2 regions of the Rhizobacter sp. LjRoot28 genome follow, and region 1 is predicted to be linked to the other one. Evidence: riboswitches for the same ligand, from Rfam matches in the RefSeq annotation. Region 1 holds a riboswitch; the other holds the start of a gene.
The links. Region 1 has a riboswitch for S-adenosylhomocysteine ahead of metH (methionine synthase). Riboswitches for the same ligand answer to the same signal wherever they lie in the genome.
Positions count from the first base shown of each region.

Region 2: another riboswitch for S-adenosylhomocysteine. It lies ahead of ahcY (adenosylhomocysteinase); the one in region 1 lies ahead of metH (methionine synthase).

Region 1 covers NZ_CAXUQC020000001.1:4,174,822-4,190,674, reverse strand. The annotation lists gene ACSQ2F_RS19165 (PhaM family polyhydroxyalkanoate granule multifunctional regulatory protein) at 1-102, opposite strand, end outside; gene ACSQ2F_RS19160 (TraB/GumN family protein) at 216-1,184, opposite strand; gene ACSQ2F_RS19155 (retropepsin-like aspartic protease family protein) at 1,181-1,672, opposite strand; gene ACSQ2F_RS19150 (fumarylacetoacetate hydrolase family protein) at 1,749-2,756, opposite strand; gene ACSQ2F_RS19145 (DUF3108 domain-containing protein) at 2,802-3,770, shown strand; gene ACSQ2F_RS19140 (BTH_I0359 family protein) at 3,845-4,120, shown strand; gene ACSQ2F_RS19135 (ATP-binding protein) at 4,285-6,591, shown strand; gene ACSQ2F_RS19130 (putative bifunctional diguanylate cyclase/phosphodiesterase) at 6,649-8,757, shown strand; gene ACSQ2F_RS19125 (homocysteine S-methyltransferase family protein) at 8,817-9,866, shown strand; gene ACSQ2F_RS19120 (OmpA family protein) at 9,844-10,497, opposite strand; S-adenosyl-L-homocysteine riboswitch at 10,672-10,744, shown strand; gene metH (methionine synthase) at 10,769-13,585, shown strand; gene ACSQ2F_RS19110 (DUF1800 domain-containing protein) at 13,800-15,515, shown strand; gene ACSQ2F_RS19105 (DUF1501 domain-containing protein) at 15,529-15,853, shown strand, end outside.
Region 2 covers NZ_CAXUQC020000001.1:3,943,167-3,959,019, reverse strand. The annotation lists gene ACSQ2F_RS18030 (multifunctional CCA addition/repair protein) at 1-1,029, opposite strand, end outside; gene ACSQ2F_RS18025 (glutathione S-transferase family protein) at 1,026-1,709, opposite strand; gene ACSQ2F_RS18020 (complex I NDUFA9 subunit family protein) at 1,749-2,702, opposite strand; gene ACSQ2F_RS18015 (transglycosylase SLT domain-containing protein) at 2,713-4,713, opposite strand; gene ACSQ2F_RS18010 (5-formyltetrahydrofolate cyclo-ligase) at 4,799-5,368, shown strand; gene ACSQ2F_RS18005 (TfoX/Sxy family protein) at 5,600-6,163, opposite strand; gene ACSQ2F_RS18000 (5-formyltetrahydrofolate cyclo-ligase) at 6,207-6,779, shown strand; gene ACSQ2F_RS17995 (methylenetetrahydrofolate reductase) at 6,863-7,714, opposite strand; gene ACSQ2F_RS17990 (TlyA family RNA methyltransferase) at 7,740-8,504, opposite strand; gene ahcY (adenosylhomocysteinase) at 8,518-9,945, opposite strand; S-adenosyl-L-homocysteine riboswitch at 10,050-10,133, opposite strand; gene ACSQ2F_RS17980 (transglutaminase-like domain-containing protein) at 10,171-11,052, opposite strand; gene ACSQ2F_RS17975 (YbfB/YjiJ family MFS transporter) at 11,229-12,413, shown strand; gene metK (methionine adenosyltransferase) at 12,462-13,643, opposite strand; gene ACSQ2F_RS17965 (lysophospholipid acyltransferase family protein) at 13,783-14,661, shown strand; gene ACSQ2F_RS17960 (LpxL/LpxP family acyltransferase) at 14,658-15,539, shown strand; gene dapF (diaminopimelate epimerase) at 15,586-15,853, shown strand, end outside.

The sequences.
Region 1 (15,853 bases):
CCATTGGCCCATGGCGGGCATCGCGGTGCCGGCGTTCTTGACCAGGTTCTGGAGGAAGTCGAACCCGGGGACCATGTTGGTGAAGGAAGGGGTGTCGGCCATCATGGCTCCTGCAGTGAGGTGGGCCGGATCATTGTGCATGCGATTCCATGGAGGCCGCAATCGAGGGGAGCCCCGGGGTGCGTCCTGCCGCGGCGCCCGCGGTTCGCGGACTTTCAACGTGCGAATTCGATCCGGCGGACGCTGTAGCCGCGGCGGGCCAGTTGGGCCGGTATACCGTCGGGCCCCACCAGGTGCAGGCTGCCGACGGCTGCGAACACCCGGCGACCTTCGGCATGCAGGGCGTCGATGCCATCGGCCAGCCCGGGATTGCGGTCGTTGAGGAGCGCCTTCAGCTGTGCACGCTCCTCGGGCGTGTTGGCACAGTCGCACCAGTCGGCGTAGTCGACGAGGGCCCGTTCGTCACCGGTCTCCCAGGTGCGGGCGATGCGCAGCATCATCGGGCGAACCTTGCCGTCCTCCAGGTCCAGGAGCATGCGGTCGAGCGACGCCCGTTGCTGCGCCTGCGTGGGGCTGATGAGCAGGGCGAGTTGCTTCTCGGGGCTCTCGAGGCCGACCACCGGCAGTCCGGCGGCCCGGGCCCGCCGCGCCAGCGCGACGTCGATGCCGTGCGCCGCATCCAGGCCGTCGTGCTGCGCCATCGTGGCCATGAGCGTCATGGCGATCATTTCCGGCGCCACCTGTGTCATCAGGGCTTCGGGCAGGCAGGCGAGCTGCATCTGGTTGGCGAGCCGTCGCGCCAGCTCATCGCCGAGGGTGTGGCGTGGATTCGGCGCCATGCCGCTGCGCAGGGCCTGCGCCGTCCGCGGGTCGAGCGGATCGAGTTCCAGCGCCAGCAGGTCGCTGGCCTGGAGCGCTGCGCGCACCTGCGGTCCCGGGACGGTCCACTCGTAGCGGCCGATGTGGATCGTTCCGTACAGCCACGAACTGCGGCCGTCGCGGGTGACCTGCCACAGCAGGCCGCGGTCGCGGGCCGTGCGTTCGGCCTGAGCCTGACTTGCCGAGGACGGGGCCGCCGCCACCGGTGGGCAGGCCGCCGGCGCCGTGTCGGCGACGGCCGGTGGGCCGAGCAGCGCCCAAGGCAGCGTGGCAAGCCAGCGCCAGCGGCCGAAGAGCCGCCTCATGGTTGCCCGCCTCCCAGATCGAAGCTCAACACCCCCTCGTGCTGCTGCCAGCGCAGCCGACCGAGCACGTCCATGCCAAGCAGCGGCCTGTCTCCGAGCCCGGCCAGCGCGACGACGCGCAGGCCTTGCGCACTGACGCCCCCCTCCAGAGTCAGGTCCGCGCGCACCACGTCGCCCTGGACCACGCCCGCTGCGGTGCGCGATTGGACCTGGCCGATGGCGACGAGGCCGAGGTCCCGGGCGAGCGCTGCCGAGATGGCGGTGCCCGTCGCGCCGGTGTCGACGAGGAACTCGACATTGCGGCCGTTGATGGTGCCCGGCCAGTGGTAGTGGCCGTCGGAACCGCGGCGGATCTCGACGCGGTTGCCCTCGGCCTGGAACTGCGTGCGAGCGCGCTGGGCTTCCCAGGCTTCGAAGGACAGGAAGACGCCGAGGCCCAGCAGCAGCCAGACCGTGGCGATCTTGAGGGTGTGGGGCAGTTCGGACATCTCGTTCGCAGTGTCGCCGAAGTGCCGCGGCCGGTGTGCCGCGGGGCCGTGGCGACGCCGCGCGGCGACGGCCGCGTCAGGCGTCGGCCTCGCGCTCCGCCTCGGCCGGCGATGTGATGGTGTGGTCGATGGCGCCGAAGACCGACTGTCCGTCCAGGCCCTTCATCTCGATGCGAACCGTGTCGCCGTGGCGGAGGAAATCGGTGCGCGGCTCGCCGTGCTCGATGGTTTCGACCGCCCGCTTCTCGGCGATGCAGGCGAAGCCCCGGCTGCCGTCCTTGCTGCTCACCACCCCGCCTCCCACGAGCGTGCCCGCGCGCAGCGGGCGAGTCCGGGCGGCGTGGGCAATCAGCCGGCCGAACTGGAACTTCATGTCGGCGCCGGCGTCGCACACGCCGAAGCGCTTGCCGTTCCAGGTGGCCTGCAGGGGCAGGTGGACGCGACCGCCCTTCCAGGCGTCACCCAATTCATCGGGCGTCACCGCGAGGGGCGAGCAGGCGGCGGCGGGCCGGGCGCTCAGTAGTCCTGCGCCCCGGGCCTGCTCCGCCGCGGCGACATGGCACAGGTTCACCTCGTTCACAAGCATGACGAGGCGGATCGCGTCGATGGCCCGATCCGGCGCGGCGCCCATCGGCACGTCGCCCGTGACCACGACAAGGCCGGCGCCGAAGTCGATGCCGGCCTTCTCGCTGGCCACGACGACGGCATCCGTGGGACCGAGCATCGTGTCGCTGGATGCCTGCGCAAGCAGCGGTTCGGTGCGCAGGCCTTCGGGCGCTGGCGATCCCGCCGCTTGGCACAGCCGCTCCACATGGCTCGGGTACGCCGAACCGCTCAGCCGCTGGAATGCCCTCGGCAGCGGCGCCATGCACAGCGCCGGGTCGAAGGCGAAGGCATGGCGGGCCCGTCCGTGGTTCAGCGAGACGGACAGTTCCTCGAGCTGCGGCGAAAGGAAGTTCCAGTCGTCCAGCACCTGCTGCAGGCGCGTGGCAATGCCGTTGGCATAGTGCGCGGTGCTGAGGTCACGCGAGACGACGACAAGCTGCCCGTCCCGGGATCCGTCCTTGTAACTGGCGAGTTTCATGGTGAGTGGCGTGGCATGGCATTCGGTTTCCCGTATTGTCGGTGCATGCACGCCCCGAACTTTTCGCCTTCCCCTCCCCGCGGCCGGTGGCCCGTCCTGCTGCCCTTCGTCGTCCCCGTCGTACTCGCGCACCTCGCGCTGGCGGGAGCGACCCTTTCGCATGCCGAGACGGCGCCTGCTGGCGCTGCGCCACTGAACCGGGCGCCCGTGTCAGTGCGCGTCGTAGAGCCTGCGCTGCCCGTGGCGGCCGAACCGGCCGCTGCGGTGGACGTGACACCGGCCGCTGCGCCGCGTCCGCTCGCGGCACGGCCGGCCCGCGCAGCGTCGGCACTGCCGGTGTCCTTGCCCCCGCCTCCGGATTCGCCCGTCTACCGCACGCGCATTCCACCGCCCACCACCCTGCGCTACGCGCTCAGCCGCGGACCATGGAACGGCAATGGGGAGCTGGTCTGGGAGCACCAGGGCGACCGCTATCACGCCCGCCTGGAAGGCCGGGTGGCCGGTTTCAAGGTCCTGACCTGGGACAGCAGCGGCAGCTTCGACACGGCGGGTCTCGCCCCGACGCGCTTCACGGACGAACGGCGTGGCAAGGCGGCCAAGGCGGCGAATTTCCAGCGCGCCGCCGGCAAGATCACCTATTCCGGCCCGCCCGACGAATATCCCCTGCTGCCCGGCAGCCAGGACCGACTGAGCTGGATGGTGCAGATCGCGGCCATCGCATCGGCCGACCCGCAGCGGGTCGCCCCGGGCAAGCGGGTCAGCATGTTCGTCTCCGGCGCCCGGGGCGATGCGGACATGTGGACCTTCCAGTCCGTGGGCAGCGAGTCGGTTTCGATTGGCGGCAGCTCGGTGCCGGCCATCAAGCTGCTGCGCCAGCCGCGCAAGGCCCAGGACACGCGGGTGGAGGTGTGGCTCGATCCCGCACTGCACCATCTGCCGGTCCGCGCGCGCCTCACCAGTTCACCGGAGAACGAAACTTTGGAACTGGTGCGCCGCGTTCACGATCCATCGTGATGCACATTCCGGCAAGATGGCCTTGAAACCGCCGCCGCCGGCCCGAGGTACGAGGTGTCACCAGGAGATTCACGATGCAAATGGTCTACAACTCGGACAATTACGTGGTCGTTCAGTTCGATCTGCCGCAATCGGAAGACACGGATCTGGGCGACGACGCCCTGTCTCGCGGTGGATTCGAGATCGTCGACAAGTTTGCGCGCAAGGAAATCTTCATCGAAGGCGCCATGGCGGAGACCTTCAAGGACGAGGTCACCGCGCTGATCGAGACCTCCCCCTCCGAGGAGGAAATGGACGCCTACATCGAACGTTACACCTCGCTGATGTTGCACCCGGTGGTGCTGCACTGACGTCGCAGCCCTGAAATGGCCACACGGGCGCGCGGACAAGCGCTCCCCGTGCGGCCGCGCCTTGCGCTATGGTGCAGGCGCAACCCGGTGGTCCCGGGGCTTGCCCCTTGGTGCGTGGTGCGCCAAGATGGTCCCGACGCCCGTACCGCCGCAGGAGCTGCACCATGGCCACCTCTCACGTCGATGCCCGCGTGGTGCTGTCACCCGGCCTGCGTGACGCGCCGGTGCTCGACCGCATGTGTTCGCAGTTCGTGCTCACCCTGACCGTGCGGCATGCGGCGCGCTTCAACCTGCGCCGGGACTGGAACAGCCTGCTCTCCCTGACGGCCAAGCACCTCGTGTGGCCCGCCAGCGTGCTGGCGCGCCTGCGCGCATTCCTGACCACGCGCTGCCGCGGCAATGACCACTGGCGCGGGCACGAGGCCCTGAGCGACGCCGTCTTCATGGAGCGCCATGGCGGCTGGGGCGGCCCCTACGAAGAAGGCACTCTCTTCTTCTACATCGACGAGTACATCAAGGACGCGCCCAAGGACCTGCTGGCCGTCATCGGCACCACGGCCGAATGGCTGGACCGCAGCCTGAAGAAGGAATCGACGCTCGTCGAGAAGAACATCGACGCCTTGGCCGGTCTGCTGCAGCTCAACCCGGCCGAGCGTGCGTTGCTGTTGTACGGCACGCTGGCGCGCTATCAGCGCGACCTGCGGGGCCTCCTGGTGGAGTTCAAGGTTTCCAATGCGCAGGAAGCCTATGCAGCGATTGCCGTGGTCGCGGGCGTGAACGAGCAGGAGGTGGCCGAAGCGTTGCGGGCCGGTTCGCGGCTCGAGCGCACCGGCATGGTCGAGAACCTCATCTCGGAGCACAACATTACCGACCTCGCCGACCTGATGAAGGTCAGCGAGCAGCTGCCGCCGGTGCTGATGCGGCACTACGAAGGCCCGTCGGACCTGATGGCCGTGTTCACCCGCCCGGCAGCCCGAAGCCAGCTCGCCCCCTCCGACTTCCATTACGTCGGTGAGGACCAGCAGGTCCTCACCGCGCTGCTGCGCAATGCAGTCGCCCGGCGTGAGCCCGGCGTGAACGTGCTCCTGTATGGCCCGCCCGGCACCGGCAAGACCGAGCTGGCCAAGGTGGCTGCGCAGGCGGCCGGGCTCGAGCTCTACGAAGTGGAGTACGCCGATCGGGATGGCAACAGCCTGAGCGGACGCGACCGCTACCGCTCCCTGCAGATCAGCCAGGTCTTCCTGAAGGGCAGCGCCACGGTGGCTCTGCTCTTCGACGAGGTGGAAGACGTCTTTCCGCCCATCTCCACCGACGCCGCCCAGTTCATGGCGCGGCTCGACACCGGCGACGGCATGCCGTCCGGCAGCGTCAGCGGCAAGGCCTGGGTCAACCAGATCCTCGAGACCAATCCGGTTCCGGTGATCTGGGTCACCAACCGCATCGAGCAGATCGATCCCGCGTTTCGTCGGCGCTTCCAATATCACCTGGAACTCAAATCGCCGCCGCCAGGCGCCCGCGAGGCACTCGTAACCCGCGCCCTCGAAGGCGTGGCCGTGTCGCCCGCCTTCTCGGCCCGTTTGGCAGAGCGGCGCGGACTCACGCCGGCCCAGGTGCGGACGGCCGTGAAGTTTGCCCAGCTCACCGCCGAGGCTGCAGCACCGGCGGCGATCGAGGCGCTGATCGAGCGTCAGCTCGGCAATGCCGACAAGGCGCTGGGCTCGGCGGGCGGCGAACGGGGCGCCCGCCGCGTCGTCACCCGCTACGACCTGTCGCTGGTGCACACCGCATCGCGCTTCGAGGTGCCGAAGATCGTCGAGGCCCTCGCTCGCAAGCAGTACGGCACCCTGTGCTTCCATGGCCCGCCGGGCACGGGCAAGACGGCGCTGGCCGAGCACATTGCCCAGCAATTGCAGCGACCGCTGCTCGTGCGCCAGGCGTCGGACCTCTCCAGCAAATACGTCGGCGAGACGGAGCAGAACCTCGCGCGCATGTTCGAGGAAGCGCAGGCCGAGCAGGCGGTGCTGCTGCTGGACGAGGCCGACAGCTTCCTGCGCAGCCGACGACGCGCCGAGCGCAATCACGAGGTCACGGAGGTCAACGAGATGCTGCAGGGCATGGAGCGCTTCGCCGGCGTCTTCATCTGCACGACGAACCTCTTCGAGGACCTGGACGAGGCGGCGCTGCGCCGCTTCACCTTCAAGGTCCGGTTCCTTCCGCTGACGGCCGAACAGCGCGAGCGCATGTTCGCCGCCGAAGCCCTGGCGGGTGAAGCGCTGTCGCTGACGGTCGAGCAGGCCGCCCGGCTGCGCCAGCTCGATGCCCTCACCGCCGGTGATTTCGCGGCGGTACGACAGCAGGTCGAGGTGCTTGGCGAAGCGTTCACCCCGGACGAGTTCCTCTCGCAACTGGAGGCCGAGCACCGGGTGAAGCCCGAAGTACGGCACCAGAAGGGCATGGGCTTCATGCGGTGACGAGTCGCGGCAGCTGCAAGCTGCTCCGGGGGCAATGACGACAATCCATGGGCAATGATGTCCGACGCCTACATCGATTGGGGACAGTCGCCGGTTTTGTGGCTCGGCACGTTCCTTCTCGCGTTGTTCGGCGCCTACGTGACGCTCGGGATGGCGCGCGGCGTGCGGTCGCCCGATTCCGGAACCTCCCGCCGGTGCCTGGCAGGTGCGACGGTGGCCCTCGCGGCGAGCGTGTGCGGGGCCCACTTCATCGTCCTGGCCGACTTCGAGATCCCGGTGCGGCCGTACCACCGCGTGGAGAGCGTGCTCGGGCTGGTCGTGGTGTCGCTGGCCGTTGCTGCGCTCGCGATTCGCTTGGCGGTCACGCGCCAGCCGCGTTGGGGAACCGACCTCGCCGCTGCTGTGCTTCTGGGCTTGTTGCTGTGCGCGGTGCCGGTGCTGGGCATGCTGAGCCTGGACCTGTTTCCCGCGCCCGTCTGGCTGCCGACGCCCTGGTGGGGTGCCTGGCTTGTCGTGATCGGCGCGGTGGCTGGAGCCTGGGCGCTGCTCTCGCGCAGTCGGCATCGGCGGAGCGGTCCGTTCGGCCTCTGGCAGGCGGCCGCATCGCTGGTGCTGGCCAACGGCGTGCTGGCGGGCAACGGGCTGCTGATGCAGGTCATGGCGCTGCCCTGGGAAGCCGGGTCCGATCCCCGGGGCGCCACGGTCGGCGGCGACACGCTGTTCGCGCTCGCCTCCCTCGGCGTGCCGGCGCTCCTTTCCGTGCTGCTGCTGTCGTCCTGGCTGGAAGTGCGGTTCAAGCTGGCCCTGCGTCGGGCCCGGGAAGAGGCCGAGATCGCCGCCCGGACGGATCCGCTGACCGGCTTGGCCAATCGGGCCATGTTCGAGACCTGGCTGTCCCGGGCCACCGCGCATGCCGATCGCAACGGGGAGCGCCTCGCGGTGCTGCTCGTCAACATCGATGGTTTGAAGACCGTCAACGAGTCCTTCGGCCAGGCCGCCGGCGACGCGGTGCTGTGCGAGATGGGGCGGCGGCTGAGGGCGAGGGCCGGCGGGCGCGAGGAGGTGGCCCGTGCCGGAGGTGACGAATTCCTGGTGCTGCTGCGCGGCAGCCCCGGAACGGCCGAGGCCCGTGAACGCGGGCACCGCCTGCTGCAGCTGCTGGCCGAAGGATTCACGCTCGATGAGCGAGAGCTCGCCATGTCGTGCTCGGTGGGCGTTGCGGTCTTCCCCGACCATGGCAGCCACGGGCGGCTCATCACCCATGCCGCGGCAGCCATGCATGCGGCCAAGCGGCAAGGCGGCGGCGCCGTGTCCGTCTTCGATCCGAGCATGGTGGCGGGCGCACGCGACCAGGCGGAACTGCTGAGGGACCTGCGCCATGCCGTGGCCGACCGCGACCTGATGCTGTACTACCAACCCAAGGTCCACGCGCCCAGCGGCCAGATCACCGGTGTCGAAGCGCTGATGCGCTGGCGCCATCCGCAGCGCGGCATGGTGGGGCCCGACGTCTTTGTTCCCCTGGCCGAGCGATTCGGGCTCATCCAGCCGCTTGGCAACTGGGCCCTCGACGAGGTGTGCCGGCAGATCCGGGCCTGGGCCGATGGCGGACTGTTGATGCGAGTGGCCTTGAACCTGTCGGTCCACCAGTTGCGGCAGGAAGGTCTCGTCGAACGCATCCTCGATGCGCTGGCTCGCCACGACGTGCGACCTGGCCAGCTCACCTGCGAGATCACCGAAACCGTCGCCATGGAGGACACGCGCAAGACCCTGCGCATCATCGAGCGCCTGACGGCCGCCGGGGTCCACCTGTCGATCGATGATTTCGGGACCGGCTACTCCAGCTTGAGCTACCTGCGCCAGCTGGCTGCCGAAGAGCTCAAGATCGATCGCAGCTTCGTGATGGACCTGGAAGTGAGCGCGGATGCGCGTGCGATCGTCGACGCCGTGATCAAGCTCGCTCAGGCGCTGGGCATGAAGGTGGTGGCCGAAGGCGTGGAGACCGAAGGGCAGCAGGCCATCCTGCGCGGCCTGGGTTGCGACGAGCTGCAGGGTTACCTCTTCGCCAAGCCCATGCCCGCCGAGGCGTTGACCGTCTGGGCGATGCGCCATGAAGGGCCGCGCGACATGGAATTCCGGCCCTCGCTGTTCGACAATTCCCTGCGCTGATCGGCGGCGAGGATGCCCATGCCGAGGGCCCGTTCGCGCGAGCTTTCTACAATCGGGGCATGAACACCCCTTCCTTCACCCGCGCTGCCGCCCTTCCGGGCATCATGAAAAACCGCATCGTCATCCTCGACGGGGCGATGGGCACGATGATCCAGCGCTACAAGCTGGGCGAGGCCGACTACCGCGGCACCCGCTTCGCCGACCACCCGAAGGATCTGAAGGGGAACAACGAGCTGCTGCAGTTCACGCGGCCCGACGTCATCCGGGAGATCCACGAGCAGTACCTCGCGGCCGGGGCCGACCTCATCGAGACGAACACCTTCGGCGCGACGAGCGTCGCGCAGGACGACTACGGCCTCGCGCCGCTGGCGCGCGAGATGAACGTGGTCGCCGCCCGTCTGGCCCGCGAGGCCTGCGACAAGTACAGCACCCCGGACCGTCCGCGCTTCGTGGCGGGCGCGCTCGGCCCGACGCCGCGAACGGCGAGCATCAGCCCCGACGTGAACGACCCCGCGGCGCGCAACGTGCACTTCGACGAGCTGCGCGCGGCCTACTACGAACAGGGCGAGGCACTCCTCGAAGGGGGGGCCGACCTGTTCCTCGTCGAAACCATCTTCGACACGCTGAATGCCAAGGCGGCCATCTTCGCGCTCGATGAGCTGATGGAGAACACCGGCGAGCGCCTGCCCGTCATCATCTCCGGCACGGTGACCGATGCATCCGGCCGCATCCTCTCCGGACAGACCGTCACCGCCTTCTGGCACAGCGTGCGCCACGCCCGGCCGCTGGCCATCGGGCTGAACTGCGCGCTTGGTGCGACCTTGATGCGTCCCTACATCGAGGAACTGGCCCGGGCCGCCGGCGACACCTTCATCAGCTGCTACCCGAACGCCGGCCTGCCCAATCCGATGAGCGAGACGGGCTTCGACGAGACGCCGGAGATCACCGGCGGGCTCGTCGAGGAATTTGCTCGCGCGGGCTTCCTCAACATCGCGGGCGGCTGCTGCGGCACCACGCCCGATCACATCGCCGAGATCGCTCGCCGGGTGGGCAAGTACCAGCCGCGCTGCGTGCACGGCGGCCTGTTCAGCGAGCTGCTGGCGGCGTGACGCCGGCGCGGCCGGCGGGCGCGGCGTTGCGCTCGCCGACCAGGATCTCCACGCGCCGGTTCTGGGCGCGCCCGCTGTCGCTGTCGTTGCTCGCGATCGGGTCCTGGGCGCCTCGACCGGCAATGGCGATGCGAACCGGTGACATTCCGCGGGCCACCAGCCAGTCCCGGGTGCTGGCCGCCCGGTCCAGCGACAGCGCGTTGTTGGCCGAGGCCGAGCCCTTGCTGTCGGTGTGGCCCACGATGCGCACGTCTACCTGGGTCTGCCGGCGCAGGGCGACCACGATCTGGTCCAGTGCCGTGCGCGCGCCCGGCTTGAGCGCGGCCCGGTTGGCCTCGAAGCTGAGGTCGCCGGGCAAGGTGATCCACAGGCGGTCGTCCGTGCTGCGGGCGATGGTGACGTCCGTGCCGCGCAGTGCGCTTTCCAGTTGATCACGTGCGGCCTGCATGGCCGGTGACCATACGAACCCGCCCGGGCCCGGCTTGCCGTAGACGGGCCCCGGCGCCGACCCTTCCACCGCACCGCTCACCTTCGGGACTTCCCGGGGCGAGGAGCCGCAACCGGCAGCGAGCAGCAGGGTGCCGAGGCAAGTGGCGAGAAGCAGGCGGTGGCAGGTCAGCGAATGGGGCATGGGGCTTCCGATCATGTGAGAGGAGGACATTGCCCAGGCGCCGTGCAGCGTCGGCGTGGGCCTCGTGATTGAACCGCATCCTGCCCGATCCGTGTAACCGGGGCGTCCCGGGGCGGAATGCCGGGAGGCGAGGTGCCCGGCCACCCGAGAAACGCCCGCCGCGCTTAAAATCGCCTGTCCAAGGAGCGTTGCGACCCCCGGCCTGCCGGGTGGCCAGGCTTGGAGCTCGAAACCACGCTCGCCCGCCATTGGCTGCTGCATTCGCCTTTCCATGCATGCGCCGCGGGTCGAGCGCCGCGGTTCGTGCCCACCTGTGCCTGCCGTGACTCCTTCCGCCCCCACCCACCTGCCACCCCCCATGAAGCTGTCGGGCCTCGAGCCCGTGGTCATCGGCGCGGGCACCCTGTTCGTCAACATCGGCGAGCGCACGAACGTGACGGGGTCCAAGGCCTTCGCGCGGATGATCCTGAACGGCGAGTTCGAGCAGGCCCTGAGCGTGGCGCGCCAGCAGGTCGAGAACGGTGCGCAGGTCATCGACGTCAACATGGACGAGGCCATGCTGGACAGCAAGGCCTCGATGGTCCGCTTCCTCAACCTGATCGCCAGCGAACCCGAGATCTCGCGGGTGCCGATCATGATCGACAGCTCCAAGTGGGAGGTCATCGAGGCGGGCCTCAAGTGCATCCAGGGCAAGGGCATCGTCAACTCCATCTCGATGAAGGAAGGGGTGGAGCCGTTCCGGCGCCAGGCGCGGTTGATCCGGCGCTACGGCGCCGCCGCGGTGGTGATGGCCTTCGACGAACAGGGACAGGCCGACACCTACGCCCGCAAGACCGAGATCTGTGAGCGGGCCTACCGCATCCTCGTCGACGAGGTCGGCTTCCCGCCCGAGGACATCATCTTCGACCCGAACATCTTCGCCATCGCGACCGGCATCGAAGAGCACGACAACTACGCGGTGGACTTCATCGAGGCCACCCGCTGGATCAAGCAGAACCTGCCCGGCGCCAAGGTCAGCGGCGGTGTGTCGAACGTCAGCTTCAGCTTCCGCGGCAACGACCCGATGCGCGAGGCGATCCACACCGTGTTCCTGTACCACGCCATCCAGGCGGGCATGGACATGGGCATCGTGAACGCCGGCATGGTTGGGGTGTACGACGACCTCGACCCCGTGTTGCGCGAGCGGGTCGAGGACGTCGTGCTGAACCGTCGACCGAACTATCGGCCGGGAGAGCCGGAGATCAGCGCCAGCGAACGCCTGATCGAGATCGCCGAGAGCGCCAAGGGCGCCGCCAAGGACGACACCGCCAAGCTCGCCTGGCGTGCCAAGCCGGTCGCCGAGCGCCTCAGCCACGCGCTGGTCCACGGCATCAACGACTACATCGTCGAGGACACCGAGGAGGTGTATCAGGCCATTCGCGCCACGGGCGGGCGGCCGCTGCACGTGATCGAAGGTCCGCTGATGGATGGCATGAACGTCGTCGGCGACCTCTTCGGCCAGGGCAAGATGTTCCTGCCCCAGGTGGTCAAGAGTGCGCGTGTGATGAAGCAGGCCGTCGCCCACCTCCTGCCGTACATCGAGGAAGAGAAGCGGCTGCTGATCGACGCGGGTGGCGAAGCGCGCGCCAAGGGCAAGATCGTCATCGCCACCGTCAAGGGCGACGTGCACGACATCGGCAAGAACATCGTCACCGTCGTCTTGCAGTGCAACAACTTCGAGGTCGTCAACATGGGCGTGATGGTGCCCTGCCAGGACATCCTCGCCCGGGCCAAGGCGGAAGGCGCGGACATCATCGGCCTGAGCGGCCTGATCACGCCGAGCCTCGAGGAAATGCAGTACGTGGCCGGCGAGATGCAGCGCGACCCGTACTTCCGCGAGCGCCGCACGCCGCTGCTGATCGGCGGGGCCACCACCAGCCGCGTGCACACGGCGGTCAAGATTTCCCCTCACTACGACGGCCCGGTGGTGTACGTGCCGGACGCGAGCCGCAGCGTTGGCGTGTGCAGCGACCTGCTGAGCGAGGAGAAGGCCGAAGGCTTCCTGGCCGAGCTGTCGAGCGACTACGAGCGCGTGCGGGAGCAGCATGCGAACAAGAAGGCCACGCCAATGGTGTCGCTCGCCGAAGCGCGGGCCAACAAGACGCCCATCGACTGGTCGGCGACCACACCGTCGGCGCCGCGCTTCACCGGCCGCCGGGTGTTCCGCAACTACGACCTCGCCGAGCTGGCCCAGTGCATCGACTGGGGCCCCTTCTTCCAGACCTGGGACCTGGCGGGCCCCTATCCGGCGATCCTGAGCGATGCGGTGGTCGGCGAGTCAGCCACCCGCGTCTTCGAGGATGCGCGTGCCATGCTCAAGCGCATCATCGACGGGCGCTGGTTGAGCGCCAATGGCGTGATGGGCCTGTACCCCGCCAACACCGTCAATGACGACGACATCGAGATCTACACCGACGAGAGTCGCTCCGAGGTGCTGATGACCTGGCATGGGCTGCGCATGCAGAGCGTGCGACCCGTGGTCGACGGCGTGAAGCGCCCGAACCGCTGCCTGGCCGACTTCGTTGCACCGAAGTCCTCCGGCCGGGCCGACTATGTCGGGCTGTTCGCCGTGACGGCGGGCATCGGGGCCGAGAAGAAGGAGCAGCAGTTCATCGCCGCCAACGACGACTACAGCAGCATCATGTTCAAGTCGCTGGCCGATCGCCTGGCGGAGGCTTTCGCCGAGCGGCTGCACCAGCGGGTGCGCACCGAGTTCTGGGGCTACGCGCCGGACGAGCAGCTCGACACCGATGCCCTTGTGGCCGAGAAGTACCGTGGCATCCGGCCGGCCCCTGGCTATCCGGCCTGCCCCGACCACAGCGTCAAGCGGGAGATGTTCCGGGTCCTGGCGTGCGACGAGATCGGCATGGGCCTGACCGAAAGCCTCGCCATGACGCCGGCGGCCAGTGTGAGCGGCTTCTACCTGGCTCATCCGGATGCGGCGTACTTCAACGTCGGCAAGCTCGGCGACGACCAGTTGCGGGATTTCGCCACCCGCATCGGGCAGCCCGCTGATCGCGTGGAACGGGCACTCGCTTCCCTTCGCTGATCCGCCCGAGCGACTTACACCCGAAACATTCCGTCTCACATCGGACGAGAAACGTCGACCCGCTTGGCGCGCAGCGGCGTGTGATTCCGTGCGAAATGCCCAGAAGTGACGGTTTCGCGGGCGTCTTTTTCGATCCTTCCCCACTTGGCGCGCTGGTATGCGTCCTGCGTATCCCTGCCTGAGACAGGTGTATTCGCAACAAGGGGGAGAGATCATGAATGTGCTTCAGGGCATCCCGGGGAGCCGCGTCCGTGCGGCTGCAGCGGCCGTATTGATCGCGGTGCTGACCGCCTGCGGTGGCGAGAAGGAAGACTCCGCTCCGGCCGCCAACGACGTGCCGGAGAACTCCCAGGAAGCCGCGCGCTTCCTCACGCAGGCCACGTTCGGTCCGACGCTCGCCGAGATCGAAGCGCTCAAGTCGACGGGCTATTCACGCTGGATCGACCGGCAGATGGCGGCGCCCCGCACCCCGCACCGCGCCTACATCGACCGCATGGCGGCTGATCTCGCGGCCAGCGAGGCCACGGTCAGCCAGACCCACTTCCGCGAGAGCTACTGGGCGCAGGCCCTGTCCGGGCAGGACCAGCTCCGCCAGCGGGCTGCCTTCGCCCTGTCGCAGATCTTCGTCGTCTCGTTCGTTGACAGCACGCTGCAGAACCAGGTGCGAGGGGTGACCTCGTACTACGACATGCTCGGCGAGAAGGCGTTCGGCAACTACCGCGACCTGCTCGAGAGCGTGAGCCTGCACCCGATGATGGGCTTGTACCTCACGAGCCTGCGCAACCAGAAGGAAGACGACAAGGGCCGTGTCGCCGACGAGAACTATGCGCGCGAGATCATGCAGCTGTTCTCGATCGGCCTGTACGAGCTGAATGTCGACGGCACGACGCGCGGCGCGACGCCGATCGAAACCTACACCCACGACGACATCAAGGGCCTGGCCAAGGTGTTCACCGGCTGGAGCTGGTATGCCGGCCCCAACCTCGCCGACCGCACCGATCGCCGCTTCACCGGCGGCGACGGCCACCTCGAGCGCGACTGGCGCCCGATGCAGGCCTACAACAAGTTCCATTCGACGTCCGAGAAGAAGTTCCTGGGCCTGACGATCCCCGCGACCGGCACGGCCGACGCAGAGGCCGACCTCAAGCTCGCCCTCGACCACCTCTTCCAGCATCCCAACGTCGGCCCCTTCTTCGGCAAGCTGCTCATCCAGCGCATGGTGACCAGCAACCCGAGCCCGGCCTACGTGGGACGAGTGGCCAAGGCGTTCAACGACAACGGCCGTGGCGTGCGGGGCGACCTGGCGGCTGTCTTCAAGGCGGTGCTGCTCGACCCGGAAGCCCGCCAGTACACCGAAGGCGACGACCAGTACGGCAAGGTGCGCGAGCCCCTGCTGCGACTGTCGGGCCTGCTGCGCGCCTTCAACGCCCGCTCGACGAGCGGCCGTTTCACCGGCATCGACAACACCGACAGCTCGACCAGCAACCTGAGCCAGACCGTGCTGCGGGCCCCGACCGTCTTCAACTTCTACCGCCCGGGCTATGTGCCGCCCAACAGCGCCGCGGCCACCGCGAAGCTGGTCGCACCTGAACTGCAGCTGAGCAATGAGGTGTCGGTCGCGGGCTACCTGAACTACATCCGTTCCGTCTGGCTGCCGGCCAGCGCGAACCGCGACATCCAGCTCGACTTCTCGGCCGAGGTCGCGCTGGCCGATGACGCCGGCAAGCTGGTCGATCGCATCGACCTGCTCCTCATGTCGGGCCAGATGTCGGACGCGCTGCGCAGCGAGATCATCGCGGGCGTCAATGGCCGCGTCATCCCGGCAGCGACCGCCACCAACCAGGCGCAGATCGAGGCGATCAAGCTCGACCGGGTCCGCATTGCCATCGTGCTGACGATGGCTTCGCCCGACTACCTGATCCAGAAGTGACGAGGCACCCACGATGATGAATCCCCACGACACCTCGCGCCGCGAGTTCCTGCGCCGCGCCTCGGTTCTCTCCGGTTCCGTCGGGACGGCGGGCCTGCCGTTCGCGATGAACCTCGCGGCCATGAATGCCGCGGTCGCCCAGAGCAGCGACTACAAGGCCATCGTGTGCCTGTTCCTCTATGGCGGCAACGACTCGGCCAACATGGTGCTGCCGACCGACACGGCGTCCTGGGAGGCCTACCAGACCGTTCGCTCCACGGCGCCGGACCCGATCGCGCTGAAGGCCGTGGGCACGCCGGCCGATGCCGGTGCCGCGGCCGCCACGCCCGCCGCCCTGG
Region 2 (15,853 bases), 230 kb from region 1:
ATCGCACTCGCAGGCCAGCAGCACCTCGGCGAAGCGCTCGGGGCGGCGCCAGGCGTCGCAGCGTTCGAGCAAGCGGACCACGGCGGCCGCGTCGAGCGATTCGCTGCGGTGCACGTTGCCGTGCTCGCGTGCCACCGTCTCGGCAACCTCCCTGCACTCGTTGGGCACGCGCAGCCGCTCGCACACCTGCTTCACCAGGCGCACGCTGCGCGCCTCGTGGGCGATGTGGCGCGGCCATTCCTCGGGACGCGTCGTGCCCTTGCCGAGGTCGTGGCCCAGGCAGGCGAAGCGAACGGTGAGGGGCGCATCCAGTCGGGCGGCCGTATCGAGCACCATCATCAGGTGCACCCCGGTGTCCACCTCGGGGTGGTGGGCCTCGGGTTGCGGAACGCCCCACAGGCAGTCGACCTCGGGCAGCAGGCGAGCCAGGGCGCCGCAGCCGCGCAGCACCTCGAACATGCGGGAGGGGCGGTCTTCCATCAGGCCGCGCGCGAGTTCCTGCCACACCCGCTCGGGCACGAGCGCGTCCACCTCGCCGGCCGCGACCATGCTTTCCATCAGGGCCTCGGTCTCGGGCGCGACCGTGAAGCCGTCGAAGCGCGCGGCGAAGCGGGCCAGGCGCAGGATGCGCACGGGGTCTTCGGCGAACGCGGGCGACACATGGCGCAGCACGCGATCGGCGAGGTCCTGGCGGCCGTTGTACGGGTCGACGATCGTGCCGTCTTCGGCCTGCGCCATCGCGTTGATGGTGAGGTCACGACGCTGCAGGTCTTCCTCGAGCGTGACGTCAGGGTGGGCGTGGACCGCGAAGCCGCGGTAGCCCGGCGCCGTCTTGCGCTCGGTGCGGGCCAGGGCCACCTCCTCGTGCGTCTGCGGATGCAGGAACACGGGGAAGTCCTTGCCCACCGGCAGGTAGCCCAGGTCGAGGAGTTCCTGCGGCGAGGCACCCACGACCACCCAGTCGTGGTCGTTCACGGGGCGACCCAGCAGCGCGTCGCGCACCGAGCCGCCCACGAGCCACTTCTTCATGCGCGCGCGGTGCGGTACTGTTCCTCGAAGGGGAGGAAGTCCTTCTCGGCGCGCGCCGCTTCGCACCAGGCCGAGACGCTCTTGAGGGCCAGCACGCGGTCCATGTAGGCGCGCACCGCCGCGGGCACCGGCGCGCCGTACGTGACGAGGCGGGTGACGACGGGCGCATAGAACGCGTCGGCGATGGAAAAAGCGCCGAACAGCATGGGGCCACCGGACTCGGCGAGCAGGCCGGTCCACATGGCGATGATGCGGTCCAGGTCGGCTTGCAAGGCGGGCTGCTCCTTCAGCACGCGCTGGCCCACCTCGGACAACTGAGCCTCGATGTTCATGCCCCAATGGCTGCGCAGCGCCGAGAAGCCGGAGTGCATTTCGGCGCACACGCTGCGTGCGCGCGCGCGCTGCCTGACATCGGTGGGCCACAGTTGGCGGTCCGGAAAGCGTTCCGCCAGGTACTCGGCGATGGCGAGCGTGTCCCAGACGGCGAAGTCGCCGTCGAGGAGCACAGGCACCTTGCCGACCGGATTCAGGCTGGTGATCTCGGCCTTGAACTGCGAGCCCGGCTCGAACGAGTCGAAGCGCACCAGCACTTCCTCGAACGGAATGCCGGCCTCGGTCATCAGCACCCAGGGGCGCATGGACCATGACGAGTAGTTCTTGTTGCCGATGTAGAGCTTCATTCCCTCGGACTCCCTGCGCATATTGGTGGTGGTGGAACGTCAGCGTCCGGCGGTGCGGCGCCAGACGTCGAGCCGGGCTACGCTGTCGCGCCGGGCCAGCAGCATGGGCATGACCGCCTCCAGTGCGGCGGGCGTGATGCCGAGCTCGGCCAGACCGGGCAGCGTGCCGGTCGCCACATTGTCCACCCTGAGGGAGTCGAGGTTGTCGCGCGACATCAGCGGCTCGCCGGGCAGGCATTCCATGGCGAGTGCCTGCAGGCGGGCGAGCGGCCCGGGCAGGCCGAACACCGGCCGCGCGTGGCCCGACCAGCGCCCGGCCAGCCGCACGAGCTCGGCCAGCGTGTAGACGCGCGGCCCGACCAGCTCGTACGTGCGGCCGATGGTGTCCCGCCGCGCCAGCGCCAGGGCAATGGCATCCGCGACGTCATTGACCCAGACCGGCTGGAGGCGACTGTCGGCACCGGCGAGCGGCATCACCGGGAACATGCGCTGCAGGCCGGCGAAGAGGTTGAGGAACTGGTCCTGCGCGCCGAAGATGACGGAGGGTCGCATCACGGTGACGTCGAGCCCCGATGGGGCGAACACCGCTTCCCCGGCCGCCTTGCTGCGCTGGTAGCGGGAAGGTCCGTTGGCCGAGGCGCCGAGCGCGCTCACGTGAACGATCCGCTTCACCCCGACCCGGGCGCAAGCCTGCACCAACCGGCGTGGCAGCTCCGCGTGCGTGCGCTGGAACTCGGCCTCGCTGCCGTGCAGGCGGGCAATCAGGTTGACCACCGCATCACTGCCGGCCAGCACCCGATCGAGGTCGGCGTCACGGTTGACGTCGGCCGGGATCACGTCGACCGTGGGCAGGAACTGCACCCGCCGGCCCCGCTGCAATTGCCGCGTCGGGACCACGATGCGTGGACCGGCGCCACCGTGGCGCGACACAAGTTGTTCACACAGGCTTTGGCCCACAAAGCCCGTCCCCCCCAGCACCAGGATCTTCTTCAAGGCTGCTCCGTCAAGGCAACTCCGCATCAGGCGCCGGCACGCCGGCTTCACGCGGACCAATGGTCGCTCCCAGTCGCGCCTTCAGCGAAGGCGCCCGGGTGGCCTCCCTATTGTTCAACAAGGCGGCGTAGAACGTGGCGTTGGACAGCACTTTCTTCACGTAGTCGCGGGTCTCGGAAAAGGGCACGTTCTCGACCCAGATGGCGGACTCCAGGCGCGGACCCTCCCGCCAGCGGCGAGGGCGGTTCGGTCCGGCGTTGTAGGCCGCCGTGGCCATGGCCTGCGAGCCGCCCAGGTCGTCGAGGATGAGCTTCAGGTAGCTGGTGCCGAGCTTGAGATTGACGTCGCGGTCCTGCAGCATGTCGGGCGAGTAGGACATGCCGACCTTGCGGGCCGTCCAACGCGCCGTGGCCGGCATCACCTGCATCAGGCCGGATGCGCCCACGCCGGAGCGGGCGTCCACGATGAAGCGAGACTCCTGGCGAATCAGGCCGTAGACGAACGCGGGCTCGAGGCCGGCCTGCGAGGCGTGGTGTGTGAGCTCGCGCCGGAACGGCGTAGGAAAGCGCTGCGCCATGTCGATCTCGACCTGCGTGCGCTCGCTGGTGTTGATGCAGCGGTCCCACAGTTCGCGTTCGCAGCCGAGCTGGGCGGCCGCGCGCAAGGCCCGGTCGTCCATGCCACGCAGGGTGAAGTTCCACTCGCGGTTGCCCTCGTTGCGCAGGCCGACCGAGATCAGCAGCAGTGCGCGCGACAGTCCGGGCACCCGAAGCGCCGCATCGCGCTCGTCACGGGTGAGTGGAGCCGGCACCGGGGGCAGGGTGATGGGCCGGCCCAGCTCCTCGGCGGCCAGCGACCCGTAGTAGTGGTACTGCCCGGCGATGCTGGCGAGCATGTCGTCGGCCTGCTTGCGCAGCGCGGCGGGGTCGGAGGAATCGGCGGCGAGCGCGTGCAGAGCGCGCGCCTTCCAGTACACCCACGTCGGGTCGCCTTGCTCCTTCGGCTCCATGGCGTTGATGGCCTGGACCACCTGCTGCCAGCGCGGCTTGCCGTCGTTGGCCCGCAATGCGGCGCGGGCCTTCCAGGCGAGCGTGTTGTCGGCCCAGACGGGCTCGCGGTCGGTGCGTGAGGCCAGCAGATCGGCCTGCTGGAAATAGGTGGAGGCCGCCGGCAGCAGCCGGATGGCGGCCTGCTTGCCCACCGTGGCCCAGGCCCAGGCGGCCTGCTCCGGCCGCAACTCGTTCTGCCAGCTGTTGAGCTGCTGGGCTGCGAGCTCCGGGTCCATGGCGGCTTGCCGCATGAGGGCCAGGGTGACCAGTTCGGTGGCCGTCCGGTCCATGGGTGGCCTGCGGCGGGCGAGGTAGCGCGCCGGGTTGTCGCTCAGCTCGGTGACGTCGCCGGCGAGTGAGGGGGCCACCAGCTGCACCGCCTGCTGGGCGGCGCGCGGCTTGTTGATGTCGATCGCGACGCGGGCACGGCGCCAGGCGTCTGCAGCCGCGAACTGCCGGGCCTCGAAGAGCGTGGTGGCCAGCAGTGCGCAGCCGTCGTCCGCGTCCTTCTGGGCGAACCAGGCGGTACGGGCGGCCTCCCGCACGTTCTTGCCGGCGAGGTGGTCCGCGAGCAGGGCGTAGCACGTGACCTCACGGTCGTCGTTCATGCGAAAGCGTGGGTAGTCGGCCGCGAGGGCCGCCCAGTCGCGGCGCTTGCCGAGCTCGAGCAGCCAGTCGTTGCGCAGGCGGTCTTCGACGTAGGTGCCGGCCCAGCGACGGTAGAAGGCGGCCACCTCGTCGGCCTGGGCGGTGCTCATGCGGGCGTTCAGGTCCCAGTAGTGCACCCAGGACGCGAGGGCCTGGTTCTCGGCGATGGCCGCGTCCCGCAGGGCGCTCAGGCGCGCCGTGTCCTTGCGGCGGTGCGCGTCGCGCGCTTCCAGCACGTTGCCGGGGGTGGCCGGTTCCTGCGCGCACGCGGGCAGACCGACGGAGAGCAAGGTGACCGTGGCCGTGGCCGCCATCCAGTGGGCGGTGAGGCGTCGGCCGGCCGCGAGGGGCCCATATACTCGATTGGAGTTCTTCAACGTGTCTTTCATGGGTGGATTGATGCCCTCTGACCTGCCAGATTCCGCGCGCACCGCCTTGCGCCAGCAACTGCTGGCCGACCGCACGCGGTTCATGCAGACCCCCGCTGCCGAAGCGGCTGCGCGCGCGCTCGCGACCCAGGTGCGAGTCGTGCTGGACCAACTGGTTCCCGAATGCCTCGGGCTGTACTGGCCGATGCGATCCGAATTTAACGCAGTGGCCCTCGGCCTGCAGGACGAAAAGGACCTGGCCGTGGCCCTTCCTTTCGCCCGGCGCGATCCGCCGTCCATGCACTACCGGCTGTGGGACGGCACCGAGCCCGAGGCGCGCGATGGATGCGGGCTGCCCACGGCAAGTGGCGCGCCCGTGCAGCCCGATGTGGTGCTCGTGCCCTGTGTCGGCTTCACCGAGGACGGCTATCGCCTCGGCTACGGCGGCGGGTTCTTCGACCGCTACCTGGATGCGCATCCGGACACCACGGCCGTCGGCGTGGCCTGGTCGGTCGGTCGCATGCCTCGTGAGGCCTTCACGCCGGCCGCGCATGACCGGCCGCTGATGCTGGTCGTCACCGAGAACGGGGTCATCGGCTAGGAGTGTGGGCGGCAGAGAGAAGGGCTCGCGCCGGGGCGAGTCGCGGTGGCAGACGAGGCGCCGGCGAGGCCGTGTGGCGAGCCACACAACGAGTCGGCAACGAAGGATGGCGCCGCGAATCGCCCCGGCCCGAAGGGTTGGCCCTGAAAGGGGGCGTCGGCGTCGTTGCAAAAGCTCGCCGGGTGTACAACCCGGCTCCGCTTTGCGCCTATCCGGCGCCCCCTTTCAGGGCTAACGCGAGCCCTTCTCTCTGCCGCGCACACTCCTAGCAGGTACCGCCACGCCTGCGACGGTTTCCCGAGCGGTCGACTTGCCGCCGGGCGCGGCCTTCTGTCCGGCCTTCGCGGGGGCTTTGGCCGCCTTCTTGGCTGCTGGCGTTGCGCTCGCCTTGCGGGCGACCGCCGGTGACGCCGAGGAGGGGCGCGGCTTGGCGCGCTTGGGCGCGGTGCGCGCGCGCAAGGCGGCTTCCAGCGCCAGTCGCGCCCAGTCGCGCATCACGGCCGGCGACTCCATCGCCTCGTCAGGCGCGCTCCAGTAGCTGGTGGTGACGGTGCGCCCGGCGCCCTCGTAGGCGAAGGGATGGCAGCCCGCCGCCTGGTAGCGTGCCATGGTGAGGTCGTCCGCCTTGAGGAACAGCTGGTCGCCGAACCCGAGCGCCAGGAACACCTCGTCGACGTAGAGGCCGTGACCGCCGAACATCCGCCGCACGCGAACCGGTCCGAGCGAGCCGAGAAGTTCAACGCAGTGAACGATGTAGTCGGGAAGGACCTGGGAGGAAGGGGAGCGGGTGGCCATGCCCACAGTCTTGCACAATGGTGGCTGGCTCTGAGGCAAGCGCATGAACCCGACCGAACGCGACACGCTCCGCGAGAAGCTCATCAAGGACCGGCAGGCCCTGCCCGACCGCCTGGAGCGCGCGGTGCAGTTGCAGCACGTGCTGCGCACCTGGCTCGTCAGCCGGCGCGAGTCCTCCATCGGCGCCTACTGGCCCATCAAGGGTGAATTCGACCCGCTGCCGGCGCTCTTTCGCTGGAGCGAAGGCGGCCCGGAAGGGTCGCCGCGGCGCATCGGCCTGCCGGTGACGAACCGCGAGACCGAGTCCCTGGCCTTCCATGTCTGGTACCCCGGCTGCCCGATGGAGCTCGATGCACACGACATTCCGAAGCCCAAGGACACCGACGTCTTCCAGCCCGCCATCCTGCTGCTGCCCTGCGTGGGCTACGGACCGGGCGGGGTGCGCCTGGGCTACGGCGGCGGCTTCTACGACCAGACCGTGGCGGCGCTGAACCCGCGCCCGCTGACGGTGGGCGTGGGCTATGCCCATGGCTTCCTGCCGATGCTGCGGGCCCGGCCCGAGGAGACGCCGCTCGACGTGATGATCACCGAAGACGGCGTGATGTTCTCGAGGTGAGGCACCCGCGGGGCGACGGGTTGTCGCCCCGGTCGGGTGCCCGATGCAGGCGGCCGGAGCCGCTCCCGAGCCTCTGGCGCGGCCTACCAGCCCAGGCGTCGGGCGAGGGCGAGCGTGGCCGCGCTCTGGTTCATCGTGTAGATGTGGAAGGCGGGGGCGCCGCCTTCGCGCAGGCGCTCGCACAGGGCGCTCACCACGTCGAGGCCGAAGGCCTTGATGGACTCCACGTCGTCACCGAAGGACTGCAGGCGCAGGCGGATCCAGCGCGGGATCTCGGCGCCGGTGTTGTCGGCAAAGCGGATCAGGCCGCTCGCGTTGGTGATCGGCATGATGCCCGGCACCACCGGCACGTCGGCACCGAGGCGCGCCGCCTCGTCCACGAAGCGGAAGTACGCGTCGGCGTTGAAGAAGAGCTGCGTGATGGCCGAGTTGGCACCCGCCTGCACCTTGGCCGCGTAGGCCTGCAGGTCGGCCTGAGGCGAGCGGGCCTGAGGGTGCATCTCGGGATAGGCAGCCACTTCGATGTGGAAGTGGTCGCCGGTTTCCGCGCGGATGAAGGCGACGAGGTCGCTCGCGTAGCGGAACTCGCCAAAGCTGCCATAGCCGCTCGGCAGGTCGCCGCGCAGTGCAACGATGCGGCGCACGCCCTCGGCCCGGAACTGCGCCAGCGCGTCACGGATGGTCGCCTTGTCGGCACCGACGCAGGTGAAGTGGGGCGCGCCCTCCACGCCTTCGGCGAGGATGTCGTGCACCATGCTCAGCGTGCCCTTGTGCGTGGAGCCCCCGGCCCCGGCCGTCACCGAGCAGAACGACGGCTTCAGGGCGTAGAGCTCCTGGCGCACGGCGGCGTACTTGGCCACGCCGTCGGGCGTCTTGGCGGGGAAGAACTCCAGGCTGAGGGGCAGCTTGGCGGAAGAGGCGGTAGTCGGGCTCATCGGGGTAGGGTCCTGGGTGCGGTGCTCACTGCGGCTCGACGGCCTGCGCCCACACGAAGAATTCGGTGTTGCCGTTGCCCCCGGTGATGGGGCTCTGGAAGTACGCGCGCAGTTGCAGCGACTGCTGGCGGCAGGCCTGGCGGATGCGCGTCTCGACTTCCTGGAACAAGGCCTTGTCGCGCACGATGCCGCCCTTGCCGATCTGGTGCGGCTGCAGTTCGAACTGCGGCTTCACCAGGAGGAGCAGGTGGCCTCGCGGCGCGAGGTAGTGGACCAGCGTCGGCAGCACGTGGGTGCTGGAGATGAAGGACAGGTCGCCGGTGACGAAGCCGAAGCTCTGCGGCTTGACCGCGGCCTCGAAGGCCGAGCCCTTCACGTCGCGTGCGTTCACGCCCTCGAAGGACTGCACCCGCGGATCGGCCGCCAGCTTGGGGTGCAGTTGCCCGTGGCCGACGTCGATGCCCACCACTCCCGCGGCGCCATGTTGGAGCAGGGCGTCGGTGAAGCCGCCCGTGCTCTGGCCGGCGTCGAGGCAGGTCATGCCGGTGACGTCGATCTTGCAGTGGGCGAGGGCACCCTCCAGCTTGAGGCCGCCGCGCGAGACGAACTTGAGTTCGGCATCGTCGGTGACCTCGAGCTGGCATTCCTCGGGCACGTCTTCACCGGCCTTGCGCGGCACCGCCCAACCCTTCGGGCCGAGCCACCGCACCGCACCGCGCTCGATGAGCCGCTGGGCGGCCGAGCGGGTGGGCGCCAGGCCCTTCTGGAGAACGAGTTGGTCGATGCGCATCGGAAAGGCCTGATCAGTAGCGGTAGGTGTCGGGCTTGTACGGGCCCTGCTTGTCGACGCCGATGTAGGCCGCCTGCTCGTCGGTGAGCTCGGTCAGCATGGCGCCGACCTTCTTCAGGTGCAGGCGCGCCACCTTCTCGTCGAGGATCTTCGGCAGCACGTAGACCTTGCCCACCTGGTAGGCGTCGGGGCGCGTGAAGAGCTCGATCTGGGCGATCGTCTGGTTGGCGAAGCTCGAGGACATCACGAAGCTCGGGTGGCCCGTGCCGCAGCCGAGGTTCACGAGGCGGCCCTTGGCCAGCAGGATGATGCGCTTGCCGTCCGGGAACTTGATGTGGTCGACCTGCGGCTTGATCTCTTCCCATTCGTACTTCTCGATCGAGGCGATGTCGATCTCGTTGTCGAAGTGGCCGATGTTGCAGACGATGGCCTGGTCCTTCATGGCGGCCATGTGGTCGTGCGTGATGATCCGCTTGTTGCCGGTCGTGGTGACGAAGATGTCGGCCTTGTCGGCGGCGTACTCCATGGTCACGACCTTGTAGCCTTCCATCGCGGCCTGCAGGGCGTTGATCGGGTCGATCTCGGTGACCCACACCTGGGCGCTGAGCGCACGCAGAGCCTGGGCCGAGCCCTTGCCCACGTCGCCGTAGCCGGCCACGACGGCCACCTTGCCCGCGATCATCACGTCGGTCGCGCGCTTGATGCCGTCGACGAGCGATTCACGGCAGCCGTAGAGGTTGTCGAACTTGCTCTTGGTGACGCTGTCGTTCACGTTGAACGCGCGGAACAGCAGCGTGCCCTTGGCGCTCATCTCGTTCAGGCGGTGCACGCCGGTGGTGGTCTCCTCGGTCACGCCGATGATCTGGGCGGACTTGCGGGTGTACCAGGTCGGGTCCACGGCCAGCTTGGCCTTGATGGCAGCGAACAGGCAGGTCTCTTCCTCGCTCGTCGGGTTCGACAGCAGCGAGGCATCCTTCTCGGCGCGCTGGCCCAGGTGCATCAGCAGCGTGGCGTCGCCGCCGTCGTCGAGGATCATGTTCGGGCCTTCGCCGTCGGTGCCCTTGGCGCCGAACTCGAAGATGCGGTGGGTGAAGTCCCAGTACTCGGCGAGGGTCTCGCCCTTGTGCGCGAAGACCGGCGTGCCTTGCGCCACCAGGGCGGCGGCGGCGTGGTCCTGCGTCGAGAAGATGTTGCACGAGGCCCAGCGCACCTGGGCGCCGAGGGCCTGCAGCGTTTCCACCAGCACGGCGGTCTGGATGGTCATGTGCAGGCTGCCGGTGATGCGGGCGCCCTTGAGCGGCTGCGACTTGGCGAACTCGTCACGGATGGCCATCAGGCCGGGCATCTCCGTCTCGGCGATGCGGATTTCCTTGCGGCCCCAGTCGGCGAGCGACAGGTCGGCGACCGCGTGATCGGTATGGGGTTTGAGAATGGCGTTCATCGGGCAGGCTCCTGGGGTTGGGAACCCGCACGGGCACATGCCACGGGGAAGCGGTCGGCCCCTTCAGGGGCGGACTTCGGCACTCACCCACGAACACGTCGTCGTGCGGGTGAGCGCGGTTGCAAGTCGAAGTTCCGAGCCTGGGGCACCACGCCATGCGGGGGTACCTTGCAACGCTCCTCGGAAAGTTCGGAGATTGTAATCCGAGGCCGGCGGTGCCGTCAGTCAGTCAAGCGCGGAAATGCACGGATTCATGCGCGTCATCATGGCCGGGCCGAAGATCGTGGCAAAGGCCACGTCCTTGGCGTCGCGCGCCACGCCGGTGCGCACCAGCTCGTCGAGTGGCGACATCTTGGTCGGGTCGAAGGCCACCCAGCCGCAGCTCAGCCAGGCCTCGAAGACGGCGTGGAAGTCGGGCGGGGGGTCGTCGAAGGTCGCGTAGCCGACCGCCAACCGGGCCGGGATGTTGAGCGCCCGGCAGAAGGTGATGCCCAGGTGGGCGAAATCGCGGCAGACCCCGGCCCGCTGCAACAGCACATCCCGGGAGGTGGATGTGGCGTTGGTGGAGCCGATCTGGTAGTCGATGTTGTCGTGGATCCAGTCGCTGATTGCCAGCACGCGCCCGTAGCCCATCGGCACCTGGCCAAAGAGCTTCTGCGCGAAGCGGCTGAGTTCGTCCGACTCGCAGTAGCGGGTGGCGAAGAGGTTGTGCAGCACGTGGTCGGGCAGCTGGGCGAGGGGCACTTCGGTGGCCTCCCGGGCGTCGGGCTCGGGCAGGCGGCGCACCTGGGCGCGGTAGCGGACGCTCAGCGGTCCGCTGCCCGCGCGCAGGCGCACGAAGCGGTGGTGCTCGATGGGATCCTCGAAGATGTGCGTCGGGACCGCCGGGCTGACCTCGAAGGACTCGGAGATCAGGTGCTGGCGCGGCGTCGTCATCGCGTGCAGCTGGAACAGGAATTCGCAGTCGCCGCCGAGGTCGTACGCCAGTTCGCAGTCGATGTCGAAGCGTCGGCCCTGCGGCGTGTCGGTGGCGTTCGCCGTGTGCAGGTGCGGCTCGGCCGGCTCGGCGGTGCAGGGCAGGGAGAGGTCGAGGGCAGTCGTGCTCATGGGAGGCCTGGCATCAAGGGGCGGGCTCGGAAGCGAGGCGCCGCTGGTGCCATTGGAGGTGATTCCGCCGCAGTGCACCATCGGCGCCTCGCGCACGAGGCAGTAGGACAACGTGCGTAGCAATTCCCGGGCCCCGCATCCGCCCGGGCCGGCATCGCGGTGCAGGCCGTGCGACGATGCCGCCCATGCTCACCGCTCGCACGCCGGCATCCACCCTTCGGATCGCGGTGGCCCTGGCGCTTGCCACGGCCGTCTCGCTCGGCCTCGCCCGTTTCGCCTACGCCCTGCTGCTGCCGCCGATGCGGTCCGACCTGGGGTGGAGTTACCTCACGGGCGGCGCCATGAACACCGTGAACGCCGCCGGCTACCTCGTCGGCGCGCTGCTCGCCCCCGCCTGCCTGCGGCGCTTCCACGCCCGACCGGTGCTCGTGGTGAGCGCCGTGCTGACGAGCGTCCTGCTCGCCTTGCACGGCGCCGCACGGGGCGATGCCGCCTTGTACGGGCTTCGCTTTCTCACGGGCTGCGCCAGTGCGGGCACCTTCGTCTCGGGCGGGTTGCTCGCGGCGCGACTGGCCAGCGGCCCGGCCGTGCCGCCCGGTCTCGTGCTCGGCATCTACTACGGTGGCGCCGGGCTCGGCATCGTCGCGGCCTCGCTGCTGGTGCCGCCGCTGGCCGGCATGGCCATGCCCGGCGCGTGGCAGTGGGCCTGGGCGGCGCTGGGCGCGGCCGGCCTGTGCGCCGCAGCCGTCACGGCGCGGGCCACCCGGGGCTGGCAGGACGACGCGACCGCGGCCGGGGCCGCCTCGCCCTTCGAACTGCGGCGCTTCGCGTTCGGCCTCGCCGGCTACTTCTGCTTCGGACTGGGCTACATCGGCTACATGACCTTCATCATCACGCTGCTGCGCGAGCAGCGTTTCGGCGACGGCCTGATCACCGCCTTCTTCACCCTGCTGGGTCTGGGCACGGTGCTGTCGTCCTGGCTGTGGGCGGGCTTGCTGCAGCGGCATCGCAACGGAGTGCCGCTGGCGCTGCTCAACGTCCTGCTGGCCGGGGCCACGCTGCTGCCGGTGCTGAGCCGGCACCCGGTGGCGGTATTCGCCTCCGGCGCGGTGTTCGGCGGTGTGTTCCTGTCGGTGGTGGCGTCGACCACCGCGCTCGTGCGGCACAACGCCCCGCCCGCGGCGTGGTCGCGGGGCATCAGCGCCTTCACCATCACCTTTGCCGCTGGCCAGATCATCGGGCCGAGCGGGGTGGGGTGGGTGGCGGATGGACCGACCGGGCTGGTCGGCGGCCTGGCCGCGTCGGCCGCGGTGCTGCTGTTGGGTGCGCTGCTGGCGTGGCGTCAGAAGGCACTGGTCTGAACCGTCCCCGGCCGGCGTGCGCCGGCGGAGACGGCCCGCGTCAGGCGGTCAGAGACCGGCGGCGGCGCGCAGCGTGGCGGCCTTGTCGGTCGCCTCCCAGGTGAACTCCGGCTCCTCGCGGCCGAAGTGGCCGTAGGCGGCGGTCTTCTCGTAGATCGGACGCAGCAGGTCGAGCATCTGGATGATGCCCTTCGGGCGCAGGTCGAAGTGGGCGTTGACCAGCTCGGCGATCTTGTGGTCCGGGATCACGCCGGTGCCTTCGGTGTACACCGTCACGTTCATCGGGCGGGCCACGCCGATGGCATAGGCCACCTGGATCTGGCACTGGCGCGCCAGGCCCGCAGCCACCACGTTCTTCGCCACGTAGCGGGCGGCATAGGCGGCCGAGCGGTCGACCTTGCTCGGGTCCTTGCCGCTGAAGGCGCCGCCGCCGTGCGGGCAGGCGCCGCCATAGGTGTCGACGATGATCTTGCGGCCGGTCAGGCCGCAGTCGCCCTGCGGGCCGCCGATGACGAAGCGGCCGGTCGGGTTGATCAGGTAGCGGGTTTCCTTCAGCCACTCCTTCGGCAGCACCGGCTTGATGATCTCCTCGATGATGGCTTCGTTGAACGAGGCCTTCATCTTGGTCGCCGACTCGCTCTGGTCGGGGTGGTGCTGGGTGGAGAGCACCACGGTGTCGATCGAGTGGGGCTTGCCGTCGACGTAGCGCATCGTCACCTGGCTCTTGGCGTCCGGGCGCAGGAAGGGCAGCCGGCCGTCCTTGCGCAGCTGCGCCTGGCGCTCCACCAGGCGGTGGGCGTAGTAGATCGGCGCGGGCATCAGTTCGGGCGTCTCGTCGCAGGCGTAGCCGAACATCAGGCCCTGGTCGCCGGCACCGATGTTGAGGTGGTCGTCGGAGGCGTGGTCCACGCCCTGGGCGATGTCGTTGCTCTGCTTGTCGTAGCAGACCATCACCGCGCAGCCCTTGTAGTCGATGCCGTACTCGGTGTTGTCGTAGCCGATGCGCTTGATGGTGTCGCGCGCGATCTGGATGTAGTCGACGTGCGCGTTGGTGGTGATCTCACCGGCCAGCACGACGAGACCGGTGTTGGTCAGCGTCTCGGCGGCCACGCGGGAGCGGGGGTCCTGCTTGAAGATGGCGTCGAGGATGGCATCCGAGATCTGGTCAGCGACCTTGTCGGGGTGACCTTCGGAGACGGACTCGGATGTGAAAAGGAAATCGTTCGACACTCTTAAACTCCAGTAGGTTGCAAATTGCGTTGCCGACCGGGAGGGTTCTGAGCGGCGAACGCTTTAGCAGGATTTATGAGTCGCCCTGCAAGTAGTCCAGTAACTCGGCGACGTGCGCATTATAGAAACCCCGTTTCCCATGTTGAGCCTATTTCGTTGGTTTTCCCGGCTTCCGCTGCCCTTGCTCCACGCGATTGGGGGGGTGCTCGGCTGGGTGACCTACGCGGCCTCGCCCACCTACCGGCGGCGTCTTCGCGCGAATGCCGAGCGCGCCGGTGTGCCGGCGTCGGCATGGCGCGGCGCCGTGGCTTCGGCCGGCCGCATGGTGGCCGAGCTGCCGTTCCTGTGGGCGCGCCCGGCCGGCGTACCCATCCTGCCCAAGGTGCGCTTCGAGGGCGAGGCGCTGCTGTCGGAGGCGCTGGCCCAGGGCAAGGGGGTGCTGCTGCTCACGCCGCACATGGGCTGCTTCGAGGTGACGGCCCAGGCCATCGCCGAGCGCTTCGGCGCCACCCGCCCCATCACGGTGCTGTACCGCCCGGCGCGCCAGCCCTGGCTGCGCGACCTGGTGCGCACCTCGCGCGAACGCACTCACCTGTTCGCCGCGCCCGCCACGCTCACCGGGGTGCGCCAGATGATCCGCGCCCTGCGCCGTGGCGAGATGGTGGGTCTGCTGCCCGACCAGGTGCCGCCCGAGGGCATGGGCGTGTGGGCGCCCTTTTTCGGTCAACCGGCCTACACGATGACCCTGGCGGCGCGCCTCGTTCAGCAGACGGGCGCCGTGGTGTTGCTCACCTGGGGTGACCGATTGCCCAACGGGCGCGGTTATGTGCAGCGCTTCTTTCCGTTTCCGGAATCCCTGCCAGACGATGCGGCAGAATCCGCGGCCGCGATCAACCGGGCGATGGAGGGGCTGATCCGCCAGTGCCCCGCGCAATACCTGTGGGGCTACCACCGGTACAAGCAGCCCCGGTCGCAGCCGCCGGTCGACGATTCGGCCGTGGACAAGGACAAGCAATGAACATGGGCACACGGCTGCTCCTCGGGTTCCTGTGGCTGGTGCAGTGGCTGCCGATGCCGGTGCTGGCCGCGCTCGGGCGCGCGCTCGGCCGGCTGTTGTGGGCGCTGGCGTCGTCGCGCCGGAAGATCGCGCTGCGCAACCTCGAACTGTGCTTTCCCGAGCTCGCGGCGGATGAACGCCGGCGGCTGGCGCGCGAACATTTCCAGTGGCTCGGGCGCAGCATCCTCGAGCGCAGCCTGCTGTGGTTCGCCTCGGCCGAGCGGCTCAAGCGGGTGATCCAGGTCGAGGGTGATGTGAAGCTCGCCGAGCGCAGCAAGAAGCCGGTGATGTGGCTCGTGCCGCACTTCATGGGCCTGGACGTGGCCGGTGTGGCCGTGCTGATCTTCCAGAACCACGAAGGCTGCTCGATGTACCAGGAGCAGAGCAATGCGGCCATGAACGAGGTGATCCGCCGCGGCCGGCTGCGCTTCGGCCATGCGCAGATCTTCCCGCGCAGCGACAAGGCCTTGCCGCTCATCCGTGCCATCCGCCGGGGCGTCGCCTTCTTCAACCTGCCCGACATGGACTTCGGCGAGCGCGATGCGGCCTTCGTTCCGTTCTTCGGCGTGCAGGCGGCCACGCTGCTCGCGCCCTCGCGCATGGCGCGCGCCCTCGACATGGTGGTGCAGCCGGTGATCGCCGAGATGCTACCTGGCGGGCAGGGCTACAAGGTGCGCTTCGGCGAGCCCTGGACCCACTTCCCGACCGACGACCCGGTCGCCGACACCGCTGCCATGAACCGCTGGATCGAAGAAGAGATCCGCAAGAACCCCGCGCAGTACCTGTGGGTGCACAAGCGCTTCAAGACGCGGCCGGCCGGCGAGGCCTCGCTGTACTGAGGCCTTCGGCCGGGCGCGGCCGGCGGCCCGGGCGGATAATCGCGCGATGCGACTTCACTTCACCAAGATGCATGGTGCGGGCAACGACTTCGTGGTGATCGACGCCACCCGTGCTCCGCTCGACCTCACGCCGGCGCAGCTGCGCCTCCTCGGTGACCGGCGCTTCGGCGTCGGTGCCGACCAGATCCTGGTCGTCGAGCGCACGGCCAGCCACGGTGTCGACTTCCGCTACCGCATCTTCAACGGCGCGAGCGGCGAGGAGGTCGAGCAGTGCGGCAACGGGGCCCGCTGCTTCGTCCGCTACGTGGTCGACC